One region of the Tepidiphilus sp. J10 genome, then DNA from elsewhere that is predicted to be linked to it. Evidence: riboswitches for the same ligand, from Rfam matches in the RefSeq annotation. Region 1 holds a riboswitch; the other holds the start of a gene.
The links. Region 1 has a riboswitch for S-adenosylhomocysteine ahead of metH (methionine synthase). Riboswitches for the same ligand answer to the same signal wherever they lie in the genome.
Positions count from the first base shown of each region.

Region 2: another riboswitch for S-adenosylhomocysteine. It lies ahead of ahcY (adenosylhomocysteinase); the one in region 1 lies ahead of metH (methionine synthase).

Region 1 is NZ_SBHP01000001.1:386,775-393,583, reverse strand. It holds gene rph (ribonuclease PH) at 1-566, shown strand, start outside; gene rdgB (RdgB/HAM1 family non-canonical purine NTP pyrophosphatase) at 563-1,174, shown strand; gene hemW (radical SAM family heme chaperone HemW) at 1,171-2,316, shown strand; S-adenosyl-L-homocysteine riboswitch at 2,326-2,392, shown strand; gene metH (methionine synthase) at 2,445-6,128, shown strand; gene EPD81_RS01860 (EAL domain-containing protein) at 6,153-6,809, opposite strand, start outside.
Region 2 is NZ_SBHP01000011.1:23,740-30,548, reverse strand. It holds gene metF (methylenetetrahydrofolate reductase [NAD(P)H]) at 1-730, opposite strand, end outside; gene ahcY (adenosylhomocysteinase) at 796-2,205, opposite strand; S-adenosyl-L-homocysteine riboswitch at 2,278-2,347, opposite strand; gene EPD81_RS10260 (calcium/sodium antiporter) at 2,406-3,497, opposite strand; gene metK (methionine adenosyltransferase) at 3,748-4,914, opposite strand; gene EPD81_RS10250 (lysophospholipid acyltransferase family protein) at 5,215-6,102, shown strand; gene EPD81_RS10245 (EamA family transporter) at 6,172-6,809, shown strand, end outside.

The DNA.
Region 1 (6,809 bases):
TCCTCAAGGGGACGGGGCAGGGCTGGGTGACGGCTGAATACGGCATGCTGCCGCGCGCTACGCACACGCGCACGCCGCGCGAGGCGGCCAAAGGGAAACAGGGCGGGCGCACGCTGGAGATCCAGCGCCTGATCGGGCGCTCGCTGCGCGCGGTGGTGGATCTGGCGGCGCTGGGGGAGCGGCAGGTCGTGCTCGATTGCGACGTGCTGCAGGCCGACGGCGGCACGCGCACGGCGGCGATCACGGGGGCCTGGGTGGCGCTCGCCGATGCGTGCGATGCGCTGGTGGCGCGTGGGGTGCTCGAGGCTTCGCCCGTGCGCGACCAGGTGGCGGCGGTGTCGGTGGGGCTCGTGGGGGGCGAGGTGTTGCTCGACCTCGATTACGCCGAGGATTCCACCTGCGACACCGACATGAACGTGGTGATGACCGGCGCGGGCGGTTTCGTCGAATTGCAGGGCACGGCCGAGCATGGGGCATTCGGTCGGGGTGCGCTCGAGGCGATGCTCGCGCTCGCCGAGAAAGGCATCGGCGAGCTGCTCGCCGCCCAGCGGGAGAGCCGGGCGTGAGTTCGGGCAAGCGGCGGGTGGTGCTCGCGAGCAACAACGCGAAGAAGGCGGCCGAGCTCGAGGCGCTGCTCGCGCCGCTCGGCTGGGAGGTGTTGGTGCAAGGGGCGCTGGGCATTACGGAGGCCGAGGAGCCGCATCCGACGTTCCTGGAAAATGCGCTCGCCAAGGCGCGACACGCGGCGGCCGCTGCGGGCCTGCCGGCGATCGCCGACGATTCGGGCCTGGCGGTGCCGGCGCTCGGCGGGGCGCCCGGGGTGCACTCGGCGCGCTTCGCGGGAGAGCCCCGGTCGGATGCGCGCAACAACGCGGCGCTGCTCGCGGCGATGCAGGACCTGGAAGGCGCGGCGCGGCGGGCGTTTTTCTATAGCTGCGTGGTCTTTCTGCGCACGGCGGACGATCCCCTGCCGCTCGTGGCCGAGGGACGTTGGTGGGGAGAGATCCTCACGGCGCCGCGCGGGGAGGGCGGATTCGGCTACGATCCGCTCTTCTATCTGCCCGAATGGGGCAAGACCGCGGCCGAGCTCGCCCCCGAGGAGAAGAATCGCCTGAGCCACCGCGGCCGGGCCTTGCGCCGGCTGCGGGCGCGGCTCGCGCGGGAGGGCGCTTGAGCGCGCTCGATCCGGCGCGGGTGCCGCTGTCGCTCTACGTGCACGTGCCCTGGTGCGTGCGCAAGTGCCCTTACTGCGACTTCAATTCGCATCCGCTCGCAGGCGAGGTGCCCGAGGCGGAATTCCTCGCGGCGCTGGAAGCCGACCTCGAGGCCGAGGCCGAGCGCGCCGGCGGGCGGCCGATCGACACGATCTTCTTTGGCGGCGGCACGCCGAGCCTGCTCTCGGGCGAGGCGCTCGCGCGGCTCATGGCGGCGATTCGACGGCGCTTGCCGCTCGCGCCAAACGCCGAGGTCACGCTGGAGGCGAATCCCGGCACCTTCGAAGCGGCGCGCTTCGCGGCCTACGCGCAGGCCGGGGTGAACCGGCTCTCGCTGGGGGTGCAGAGTTTCGACGATGCCGCCTTGCGCCGGTTGGGACGCATCCACGACGGCGCCCAGGCGCGCGCCGCGCTCGCGGCGGCGGTGCGTACCTTCGCGCGCGTCAACGTCGATCTGATGATCGACCTGCCCGGCCAGAGCCCGGCGGCGGCGCTCGCGGACGTGGAGACGGCGCTCGCCGGCGGGGCGACGCATCTTTCCTGCTATCAGCTCACGATCGAGCCGAACACGCCTTTTGCCGCATCGCCCCCGCCGCTTCCTGCCGACGAGGAGATGGCGGCGATCGAGGAGGCAGTGGAAAATCGCCTTACGCGTGCCGGCTTCGTCCATTACGAGGTCTCGGCCTGGGCCCTACCAGGCGAAGCCTGCCGGCACAACCTCAACTACTGGCGTTTCGGCGATTACTTGGGCGTGGGGCCGGGGGCGCACGGCAAGCTCAGCACGCCCGAGGGCATCGTGCGGCGTATGAAGCACAAGCATCCGCGCCGTTACCTCGCCGCGCGTGCGCCCTTCGTGCAGGAGGAATCGAGGGTGGCACCCGAGGCGCTGCCCTTCGAGTTCCTCATGAACGCGCTGCGGCTGCGCGCGGGGGTGCCGCGGGAGTGGTTCGCGGCGCGCACGGGGCTGTCTTTGGAGGCGCTCGCACCGCGCTGGACGCGGCTCGAAGCCCAAGGTCTGGTCGAGCCGCTTGCCTGGCGCATCGCTCCTACCGAACGCGGCTGGCGTTTGCTCAACACCCTGCTCGAGGAATTCTTGCCGTAAAATACGAGACTTTCCGAGGAGCGTTGCAGCGGCGCCCCGCCGCCAGGCTCGGACAGGACAACGACGCTCGTGAGGCCCCGCCGCCGGCTGGCTTCACGGGCGTTTCGCTTTTTGTGGAGGAAAGAGGCATGCAAGCGGACCGGACCGAGGAACTCGCGCGCCTGCTGCGCGAGCGCGTGCTGGTGCTCGACGGCGCCATGGGTACCATGATCCAGCAGTATCGGCTCACCGAGGACGATTTTCGCGGCGAGCGGCTGCAGGATCACCCGGTGGAGCTCAAGGGCGACAACGATCTCCTGGTGCTCACGCGCCCGGAGGTGATCGGCGAGATCCACCGCGCCTATCTGGAGGCCGGGGCGGACGTGATCGAGACCAACACCTTCAACGCCACGCGCGCCTCGCAGGCGGATTACGGTCTGGCGCATCTGGCCTACGAGATCAACCGGGAGGCGGCGCGGCTCGCTCGCGCGCTCGCCGACGAGTACAGCGCGCGCACGCCGGACAAGCCCCGGTTCGTGGCCGGCGTCATCGGCCCGACCTCGAAGACGCTGTCGCTGAGCCCCGACGTGAACGATCCCGGCTTTCGCGCCATCGACTTCGACACGCTCGCGGCCGACTATCTGGAGTCGGCGCGCGCTCTGGTGGAGGGCGGAGCGGACCTGCTGCTCATCGAGACGGTGTTCGACACCTTGAACGCCAAGGCGGCGGTGTTCGCCCTCGAGCGCCTCTTCGAGGAGCATGGCCGGCGCTGGCCGGTGATGATCTCCGGCACCATCACCGATGCGGCCGGGCGCACGCTCTCGGGGCAGACGCCGGAAGCCTTCTGGGCTTCGCTCGCGCACGCGCGCCCGCTCACTTTCGGGCTCAACTGTGCCCTGGGTGCGCGCGAGCTGCGTCCGCACGTGGAGACGCTCGCGCGCATCTGCACCACCTTCGTTTCGGCCCATCCCAACGCGGGGCTGCCCAATCCGCTCTCGCCCACCGGCTACGACGAGACGCCCGAGGCGCTCGCCGCGGAGATCGTCTCTTGGGTCGAGGCGGGTTGGGTGAATCTGGTAGGCGGCTGCTGCGGCACGACGCCGGCGCACATCGCGGCGATCGCGCAGGCCGTGGAAGGCCGCGCGCCGCGCCCGCTGCCCCAGGCGAAGCCCGTGATGCGGCTCGCGGGGCTCGATCTCTTCGAGATCGGGCCGGATTCGCTCTTCGTGAACGTGGGCGAGCGCACCAACGTGACCGGCTCGAAGAAGTTCGCCCGTCTCATCCTCGAAGAGAAGTACGATGAAGCGCTGTCGGTGGCGCGCCAGCAGGTCGAATCCGGTGCGCAGATGATCGACGTCAACATGGACGAGGCGATGCTCGATTCCGTCGCGGCGATGACGCGCTTTTTGCGCTTGGTGGCGGTGGAGCCGGACATCGCCCGCGTGCCGGTGATGGTCGATTCTTCCAAGTGGGAGGTGATCGAGGCGGGGCTCAAATGCCTGCAGGGCAAGGGCATCGTCAATTCGATCTCACTCAAGGAAGGGGAGGCGACCTTTCTCGCACAGGCGCGGCTCGCGCGGCGCCATGGCGCGGCGGTGCTGGTGATGTGCTTCGACGAGCGCGGCCAGGCCGACACCTTCGCGCGCAAGATCGAGATCGCCGAGCGCGCCTATCGGCTGCTGGTGGCCGACGGGTTTCCGCCCGAGGACATCGTGATCGACCCCAACGTGTTTGCCATCGCCACAGGGATTCCCGAACACGACAACTACGCCGTCGATTTCATCGAAGCCGTGCGCTGGATCCACGGGCATCTGCCGCACGCCAAGACGAGCGGCGGCATCTCCAACGTTTCCTTCTCCTTCCGCGGCAACGAAACGGTGCGTGCGGCCATCCACACCGTGTTTCTCTATCACGCCATCCGTGCCGGACTCACCATGGGCATCGTCAATGCCGGGCAGCTGGGCATCTACGACGAGCTGGAGCCGCGGCTGCGCACGCTCGTCGAGGACGTGGTGCTCAACCGTCGCCCCGGCGCAGCCGAGGAGCTGGTGGCCTACGCCCAGACCCTGCAGACGGGCGAGACCAAGGCGGAAGCAGTGCAGGAATGGCGTTCCTGGCCAGTGGAAAAGCGTCTGGAGCACGCGCTCGTCAAGGGCATCACCGAGCACGTGGTCGAGGATACCGAGGAGCTGCGGGCGCGCTTTGCCGCCGAAGGCAAGGGGCCGCTCGCGGTGATCGAGGGGCCGCTCATGGCCGGCATGAACGTGGTGGGGGATCTCTTCGGCGCGGGCAAGATGTTCCTGCCGCAGGTGGTGAAGTCCGCCCGGGTGATGAAACTGGCGGTGGCGCACCTGCTGCCCTACATCGAGGCGGAGAAGGCGAAGACGGGCGGGCATACCAAAGGGCGCCTCGTGCTCGCCACGGTGAAGGGGGACGTGCACGACATCGGCAAGAACATCGTGGGCGTGGTGCTCGCCTGCAACGGCTACGAGGTGCACGACCTGGGCGTGATGGTGCCGTGCGAGAAGATCCTCGCCGCGGCGCGTGAACTGAAGGCGGATGCGATCGGGCTCTCCGGCCTCATCACCCCTTCGCTCGAAGAGATGGCGCACGTGGCCGCCGAGATGCAGCGGCAGGGCTTTACGGTACCTCTGCTCATCGGGGGGGCGACGACGAGCCGCACCCACACGGCGGTGAAGATCGCGCCGCACTACGAGGGGCCGGTGGTGTATGTACCGGATGCTTCGCGGGCAGTGGGGGTGGTCTCGGCGCTGCTCTCGCCCGGCGAGCGCGAGACCTACTTCGCCCAGGTGCGGGAGGACTACGCGCGCATCCGCGAACGGCATGCTGCCAAGACCGGCTACACCTTGCTGTCGCTGGAGGCCGCACGCGCCAACGCGTTTCGCACCGACTGGACGGCCTACGCACCGCCGCGCCCGCGCCGGCTCGGCGTGTTCGCCGAGGAGGTTTCGCTCGAGCGACTCGTGCCCTACATCGACTGGGGGCCTTTTTTCCAGACCTGGGATCTGGCCGGGCGTTTCCCGCAGATTTTGGAAGACCCGGTGGTGGGCGAGACGGCGCGCCAGGTCTATGGCGAGGCGCGCGCCCTGCTGGAGGTGCTCGTGCGCGAAGGGTGGCTGAAGGCGCGCGCGGTGTGGGGGCTCTTCCCGGCGGCGAGCCTGGGCGACGACATCGAGATCTACACCGACGAATCGCGCCATGCGCTCGCCATGGTGTGGAACGGTCTGCGACAGCAGCACGAGCGCCCGCCAGGGCAGCCAAACCTGTGCCTGGCCGATTTCATCGCCCCGAAGGAGACGGGGGTGCCGGACTGGATCGGGGCGTTTGCCGTGACCGCGGGGCATGGCATCGAGGAGAAACTCGCCGAGTACGAGGCGGCGCACGACGACTACCACGCCATCCTGCTGAAGGCGCTCGCCGACCGGCTGGCGGAAGCCTGCGCCGAGTGGCTGCACGAGCGGGTGCGACGGGAAGACTGGGGCTACGCGCCCGAGGAGCGGCTCTCGCCCGATGATCTGGTGGCCGAGCGCTACCGCGGCATCCGTCCGGCGCCGGGTTATCCGGCCTGCCCCGACCACACGGTGAAGGGCGACTTGTTCGCGCTGCTCGATGCGCCCGCGCGCGCCGGCATGACGCTCACCGAGCACTACGCCATGCGCCCGGCCGCGAGCGTGGCCGGGTTCTACTTCAGCCATCCCGAGTCGCGCTACTTCGCCATTCCCAAGATCGGGGAAGATCAACTCGCTGACTGGGCGCGGCGGCGCGGCATGGCGCTCGAGGAGGCGCGGCGCTGGCTCGCGCCCATTGTGTAGAGGTCAGCCGAGGCACTGAGTAGTTTAGCCACGCCGGGGAATGGCGAGCGCGAGCGCTTGCAGGCGGGCAAGGAGTTCGCGGTGAAGGGCCGTGACTTCCTCTCGCAGCTCGGGGGGTGGGGCTCCGGTCTTCGCCGCCGCGACCAGTTTTTGCGCCGCACGGTGCATCGCCTCGTGTGTGTTCACGATGGCGGGGAATTCGGTCCGGGTGGCCAGGATTTCTCGCCCCTCGCCGTCGAGCCAATGACCGAAGTCGCAGCGATGCGGATCGAGCTGCGGGGGCGGTGTCGCGATGCCATCGCGCAGGTGGTATTCGAGGCGGGCGAACCAGTGACGGTGGCTCAGCTCGAATCGGGTCAGTCGTCGGCACAGGGGATTGCTCAGGGTGTCGCGCCAGCGTGCCCACTGGGGCGGGTGCTGCCAGCGCATTGCCCAGTTGGCAAAGTCGGCCTTCGGCATGGGATGCGCGATGCCATAGCCCTGGGCGACGTCGGCGCCGAGTCGCAAGAGGTATTCGCCGTGTTCCAGCGTCTCCACCCCTTCGGCGACGCAGTGCAGGTCGAAGGTGCGGGCGAGTTCCAGCACCGCTTCGACGATGCGATAGTCGTCGGTCTCGTCGAGCAAGTGGATGACGAAGGCCTGGTCGATCTTGATCGCGTGCGCCGGCACGCGCTTGAGGTA
Region 2 (6,809 bases), on a different contig from region 1:
GAACGAGCACTTCCAGGCCGAAAGCGCGGATCGATTCGGCATCGTCGCCGTAGGCTTCCATCTTCTTGCGGATCCAGCGCGGGATTTCGGCGCCGCAGGCATCCGAGAAGCGGGCGAGCCGCGCGAAACTGGTGATCGGCATGATGCCGGGCACGATGGGGGCGGTGACGCCGCGGCGCTGGGATTCTTCGACGAAGTGGGCGTAGGCGTCGGGGTTGTAGAAGTACTGCGTGAGGGCGCAGTCGGCGCCAGCGTGCATCTTGCGGGCGAAGGCGTCGAGATCGGCCGTGGCGCTCGCCGCCTGCGGGTGGTATTCGGGATAGGCCGCGACTGCGATCCAGAAGTGATCGCCCGTCTCGGTGCGGATGAACTCGACGAGTTCGTTCGCGTAGCGCAGCTCGCCGGGGTCGCGCACGCCGGAGGGGAGGTCACCTCGAAGCGCCACGAGGCGCCGCACACCGAGCGCCTGGTACTGCTGCAGGATCTCGCGGATCTGGGCGCGGCTGGCGCCGATGCAGGAGAGGTGGGGGGCGACGTCGAGCCTGGCGCGGTGCAGCCGCTCGACCACGGCGAAGGTGCGCTCGCGGGTGGAACCGCCGGCGCCGTAGGTGACGGAATAGTAGGCCGGGCGCAGGCGTTGCGTGAGGCGCCGGCGCGCCTCCTCGAGCTTGGCTTCGCCCTCCGCCGTCTGCGGCGGGAAGAATTCGACGGACAGTTCCAGATGCTGCATCACGGGATTCCTCGGCGTTCGCGCACACGCCCTCCGCAGCGGGGCGGTGCGCGGCAGTGCAGAGCTCAGTAGCGGTAATGTTCAGGCTTGTAGGGGCCGTCGAGGGGCACCCCGATGTAGGCCGCCTGCTCGGGGGTGAGCCGGGTGAGCTGGACGTTGAGGCGCGTCAATTGCAGCCGGGCGACTTTCTCGTCGAGCTGTTTGGGCAGGCGATAGACGCCCACGGGGTAGCGCTCGGGGTGCGTGTAGAGTTCGATCTGCGCCAGCACCTGGTTGGCGAAGGAGGAGCTCATCACGAAGCTCGGATGCCCCGTGGCGCAGCCGAGGTTCACCAGACGCCCTTCGGCGAGCAGGATGATGCGTTTGCCGTCGGGGAAGATGACGTGGTCGACCTGCGGCTTGATGTTTTCCCAGCGGTATTGGCGCAGCGAATCGACGTCGATCTCGTTGTCGAAGTGGCCGATGTTGCACACGATCGCCTGGTCTTTCATGCGGCGCATGTGCTCGTGGGTGATGACGTGGTAGTTGCCGGTGGCGGTGACGAAGATATCGGCCTTGTCACAGGCTTCTTCCATGGTCACTACGCGGTAGCCTTCCATCGCCGCCTGCAGGGCGCAGATGGGGTCGATCTCGGTGACCCAGACTTCGGCGCGCAGCGCCCGCAGCGCCTGGGCCGAGCCCTTGCCCACGTCACCGTAGCCGCAAACGACGGCGATCTTGCCGGCGATCATCACATCGGTGGCGCGCTTGATGCCGTCGACGAGCGATTCGCGGCAGCCGTAGAGGTTGTCGAATTTGGATTTGGTGACCGAGTCGTTGACGTTGATCGCCGGGAAGCGCAGCTCGCCGCGCTCCTGCATCTGGTAGAGGCGATGCACGCCGGTGGTGGTCTCTTCGGTGACGCCGCGGATCGCCGCGATGCGCCGCGAGTACCAGGAGGGGTCGCGCTCGAGCTGCGCGCGCACGCGGGCGAAGAGCACTTTTTCTTCGAGGCTCGTGGGGCGATCGAGCACGCTCGGGTCGCGCTCGGCCTTGGCGCCCAGGTGCAGGAGGAGGGTGGCGTCACCGCCGTCGTCGAGGATCATGTTGGCGTGGCCGCCGTCGGGCCACTCGAAGATGCGGTGGGTGTAGTCCCAGTATTCTTCGAGCGTCTCGCCTTTCTTGGCGAAGACGGGGATGCCCTCGGCGGCGATCGCCGCGGCGGCGTGATCCTGGGTGGAGAAGATGTTGCACGAGGCCCAGCGCACCTGAGCGCCCAGCGCCACTAGCGTTTCGATGAGCACGGCGGTCTGGATGGTCATGTGCAGGCTGCCGGCGATGCGGGCGCCCGTGAGGGGTTTTTGCTCGGCGTATTCGCGGCGCAGCGCCATGAGGGCGGGCATCTCGCTCTCGGCGATGCGGATCTCCTTACGGCCCCATTCGGCCAGAGAGAGATCGGAGACGACGTAGTCGGGGGTAGATACGGCCTGGTTCATCGAAATGCTCCTATTCGGGAACGAGGCCGAGCGGATGCGCAGCTCACCTGCGTCTTCCGTCCGGCCGGAGAAGACGGGTGAGCGCCGTTGAATCTGAACCGAGCCTGGCCCGCGGGGACGGGTTGCAGCGCTCCTCGGTTGCGGGGATTATAGCAAAGGCAAAGGGTCGCGCAGTCGCTTAGGGGGCCTCGAACAGCCTGCTATTGGCGGCGCTCGATGGATTGCACGTAACGCACCATGAGATAGACCATGGCGAGCGGCAGGACGAAGGAGAGCATGAGCTGGATGTATCCTTCGCGCCAGGGGTGGGCGCTCGCGTCCAACCCCAGATGGACGAGGTAGGCGAGGTAGAAGGCGAGCAACAAGGCCCCGTCGCTGCGGCGAATGCCGGCGCCGGAGACGATGATGGGTAGCAGCACCACCGTGGTGCCCAGCATGACCCAGGAGTCGACGTGACGTATCGTTTCGCTCACCAGGATTCCGTGCGGCGCGACCAGGGCGGTAGCGCCGAGCACCGAGAGCAGGTTGAACGTGCAGGAGCCGATCACGTTTCCGACTGCCATATCGCGATGGCCGCGAAGGGCGGCGACGACGGAGGTGGCGATCTCGGGGAGCGACGTGCCTACCGCCACGACCGTGAGGCCGATCACCAGCTCACTCACGCCAAAGCTGCGGGCGATGCCGGAGGCGGCCCCCACGGCTAGGTCGGCCCCGTAGATGAGGAGCCCCAGACCGACGAGCACCAGCGCCATCTGCACACCCGCGTGTTCGTCCCAGCGGCTTCGCGGGATGTCGGTGGCAAGCCCTGCTTCTTCCTGGGGCGGGAGGGTGCGCGCTTGGCGCAGGAGAAAGACCGTATAGGCGATCATCGAGGAAAAGAGGATCAGCCCATCGAGGCGGCTGAGAATGCCGTCGAAGGAGGTGGTGCAGAACAGGGCGACGGCACCGAGCAGCACGGGGATTTCTTGCCGCAACAGTTGAGAGTGAACCTGGATATGCCCGATGATCGCGGTGACGCCGAGGATCAGCAGGATGTTGGCGATGTTGGAGCCGACCACATTGCCGAGCGCAAGATCGGGCGCCCCGCGCAAGCCTGCACCGACCGAAACGGCGAGTTCCGGGGCACTGGTGCCGAAGGCGACGATGGTGAGCCCCACGACCAGGGGCGAGATGCCGAATCGGGTTGCGAGGCGCGCGCCGCCGCGCACGAGCCATTCTGCACCCAAGGTGAGCAACGCGAGTCCGGCGAAGAGCAGGACGAAGTCAAGCAGGAGGGAAGCGTCTGAGGACATGGAAGCGAATTGTATCCTGGCAAATCTCCCGTATGGCACCGGGAAAACCTGATGATGGGTTCGAAAAACTTTGCGGACGCACCTCGTGAGGGCTGCGAACAATCTCCTGCGCGGCTGCCTGGCGACGTGTTTCCGTGCTCGGATGCTTGCCCATCGCCTCGGATGGGGGAGGCATCCTTACGCTAGGCGCGTTGCCTGCAGCCGCTTGCGGCGATGATCCGCGGCGCCCGCATGGGGCGTCCGTGAAAGGTCACAGACCGGCGTCGGCGCGCAGCGCTTCGGCTTTGTCGAGCATTTCCCAGGTGAACTCGGGCTCCTCGCGGCCGAAGTGACCATAAACGGCGGTCTTGGAATAGATGGGGCGCAGCAGGTCCAGCATCTCGATGATGGCGCGCGGGCGCAGGTCGAAGTGTCGGCGCACGAGGGCCTCGATCTTCTCGTCGGGGATCTTGCCGGTGCCGAAGGTCTCGACCATGAGGCTCACGGGGCGAGCCACGCCGATGGCGTAGGCGATCTGCACTTCGCAGCGATCCGCCAGACCCGCGGCCACGACGTTCTTCGCCACGTAGCGCGCGGCGTAGGCCGCCGAGCGGTCGACCTTGGAAGGGTCCTTGCCGCTGAACGCGCCGCCGCCGTGATGCGCCGCACCGCCATAGGTGTCGACGATGATCTTGCGTCCGGTGAGGCCGCAGTCGCCGTGCGGGCCGCCGACGACGAAGCGCCCAGTGGGATTGATGAGGTATTTGATGTCGGGGGCGCGTAGCTCCGGCGGGATGATCGGGTGGATGATCTCCTCGATCACCGCTTCGCGAATCTCGTCGTAGGTGATGTCCGGGTGGTGCTGGGTGGAGAGGACCACGGTTTCCACCTGGGTGGGTTTGCCGTCTACGTAACGCACCGTCACCTGGGATTTGGCATCGGGCCGCAGCCACGGGAGCCTGCCGTCCTTGCGCACTTCGGCCTGGCGCTGCATGAGGCGGTGGGCGTAGTAGATGGGCAGCGGCATGAGCACGGGGGTTTCGTTGCAGGCATAGCCGAACATGAGGCCCTGGTCGCCGGCGCCCTGGTCGAGCGGGTCGTCGAAGGCCTTGCCCACACCCTGGGCGATGTCGGGCGATTGGCGGTTGATGGCGGTGAGGATGGCGCAGGACTTGTAGTCGAAACCGATGTCGGAATCGTCGTAGCCGATGCGCCGGATGACGTCCTGCGCGATCTCGCGGTAGTTGGGGTGTGCCTTGGTGGTGATCTCGCCGGAGATGACCACGAGCCCGGTGGAGACGAGGGTCTCGCAGGCGACGCGCCCGTGGGGGTCTTCACCGAGGATGACGTCGAGCACGCCGTCGGAGATCTGGTCGGCGACCTTGTCGGGGTGCCCTTCCGAGACGGATTCGGAGGTGAAGAGGTATTCCTTGGCCATCGATTCGCTCCTTTCGATCCCCATAAGGCGGCGTGCCGGCTCTGGGGATCGGGGAGCGGGCGACGCTTTAGCGGTATTTCTTGTCCGAGCTTGTGAATCGATCTGCTGCGCGGCCCGATTGCGTCGTTGCGCGGTGCTCGCTCCTCGCCTATCTTCGCGATATGTCTCGTCGCTGCGCTCCGTGCGCCTCGCACTCGACCCGCTCGCGACGATTTCTTCACAAGCTCTCCGCCCCGCAAGTTGTCGGATTAACTCGGCGGATGAGCGATAATTATAAATCTTCTTCAAGGTAATGAGGAAATGTCCCGTCTGCTGGTTGCCTTGCTGTGGGTGTTGCATTGGCTGCCGCTGCCGCTGCTGGCGGCGCTCGGCCGCGGTTTCGGGGCGCTGCTCTTTCATCTGGCGCGCTCGCGGCGCCACGTGGCCGAGGTCAACTTGCGGTTGTGCTTCCCCGAATGGACGGAAGAGGAGCGCCGCGCGGTGTTGCGCGAGCACTTCCGCTTGCTGGGGCGCAGCATCCTGGAGCGGGGGATTTCCTGGTTTGCCCCGGCCGAGCGCATCCGGCGGCTGGTGCGGCTCGAGGGCAAGGAGCATCCGGATGGCGTGCGCGCCCAGGGACGACCGGTGATCCTGCTCGTGCCCCACTTTCTTGGGCTGGACATGGGCGGCACGCGCGTGGCGATGGAGTACGACGGGGTCTACGTCTATTCGCGCCCCAAAAGGGACCCGGTGGCCGATCGATGGCTCAACTGGGGGCGTTCCCGCTTCGGCGATCAGCTGCAGGTGGCGCGCCAGGACGGTATCCGACCGGTGGTGCGCGCTTTGCGCGCCGGTCGGCCGCTCTATTACCTGCCCGACCTGGATTACGGGCGCAAGGAGTCCGTCTTCGTGCCGTTCTTCGGTGTGCCGGCGGCCACGATCACGGGTCTGTCGCGCCTGGCGCGGCTCACCGGCGCGGCGGTGGTGCCCTGCGTCACCGAGATGCTGCCCGATGGAAAGGGCTACGTGACGCGATTCGGCGAGCCTTGGAAGGATTTCCCCACGGAGGATGAGGTGGCCGACGCGGCGCGCATGAACCGTTGGCTCGAAGGCGAGATCTGCCGCATGCCGGCGCAGTACTATTGGGTACATCGCCGCTTCAAGACGCGCCCGCCGGGGGGTGCGTCGGTGTATCGAACAAGGGCATGAGAGGGCCGCCGCTGGTTTTGGGAACCCCAAAGGCGTGCAGCGACATGAATATGTGGCGGTGAGCGGGGGATGAACGAAGCGGGGCTTGCGCTCGCCGCTTCGGTGGCGATGCACGTGACGTGGAACCTGTTGGTGCGCCGTCAGCCGCCGGCGTCTTACCCCTTGTGGTGGGTGTTGCTGGGTCATCTCGTCTTGTTGGCGCCGGTCGGATGGTTTTTGCTCTGGCGCGAGGCGACGTGGTCGCCAGCGCTCTTGGGGGCAATGCTCTTGTCGGCGAGCGGCAACGTGGTGTACTTCGTCGGTCTGCGCAAGGCGTACGAATGTGCGCCGGTGGCGCTGGTCTATCCGCTGGTGCGCAGTTCGCCACTCTTGATCGCCCTGTGGAGCACCGCACTCCTTGGGGAAACGCTGCGGCCAGCGACTTGGGCGGGCATCGTGGTGACGGTGGTGGGATTGCTGCTGCTCGCTTTCGCCGGAACGAGGCCGGGGGCGCAGCGGCGCGCGCTGCCTTGGGCGTTACTGTCGATGCTGGGGACGAGCCTCTATTCGCTCAGCGACAAGGCAGCGACGGCCTACCTTGATTCGTTCGGTGCCGTGCTCGGCTATCTGAGCGTGGGTTATGCGGCGTCGTGGCTCGCCTTGACGCTGCAGTTGCGGCGGGAGCAGGGGGTGTGGGTGCCGCCGCGGCGCATCCGTTTTTCGCTGTT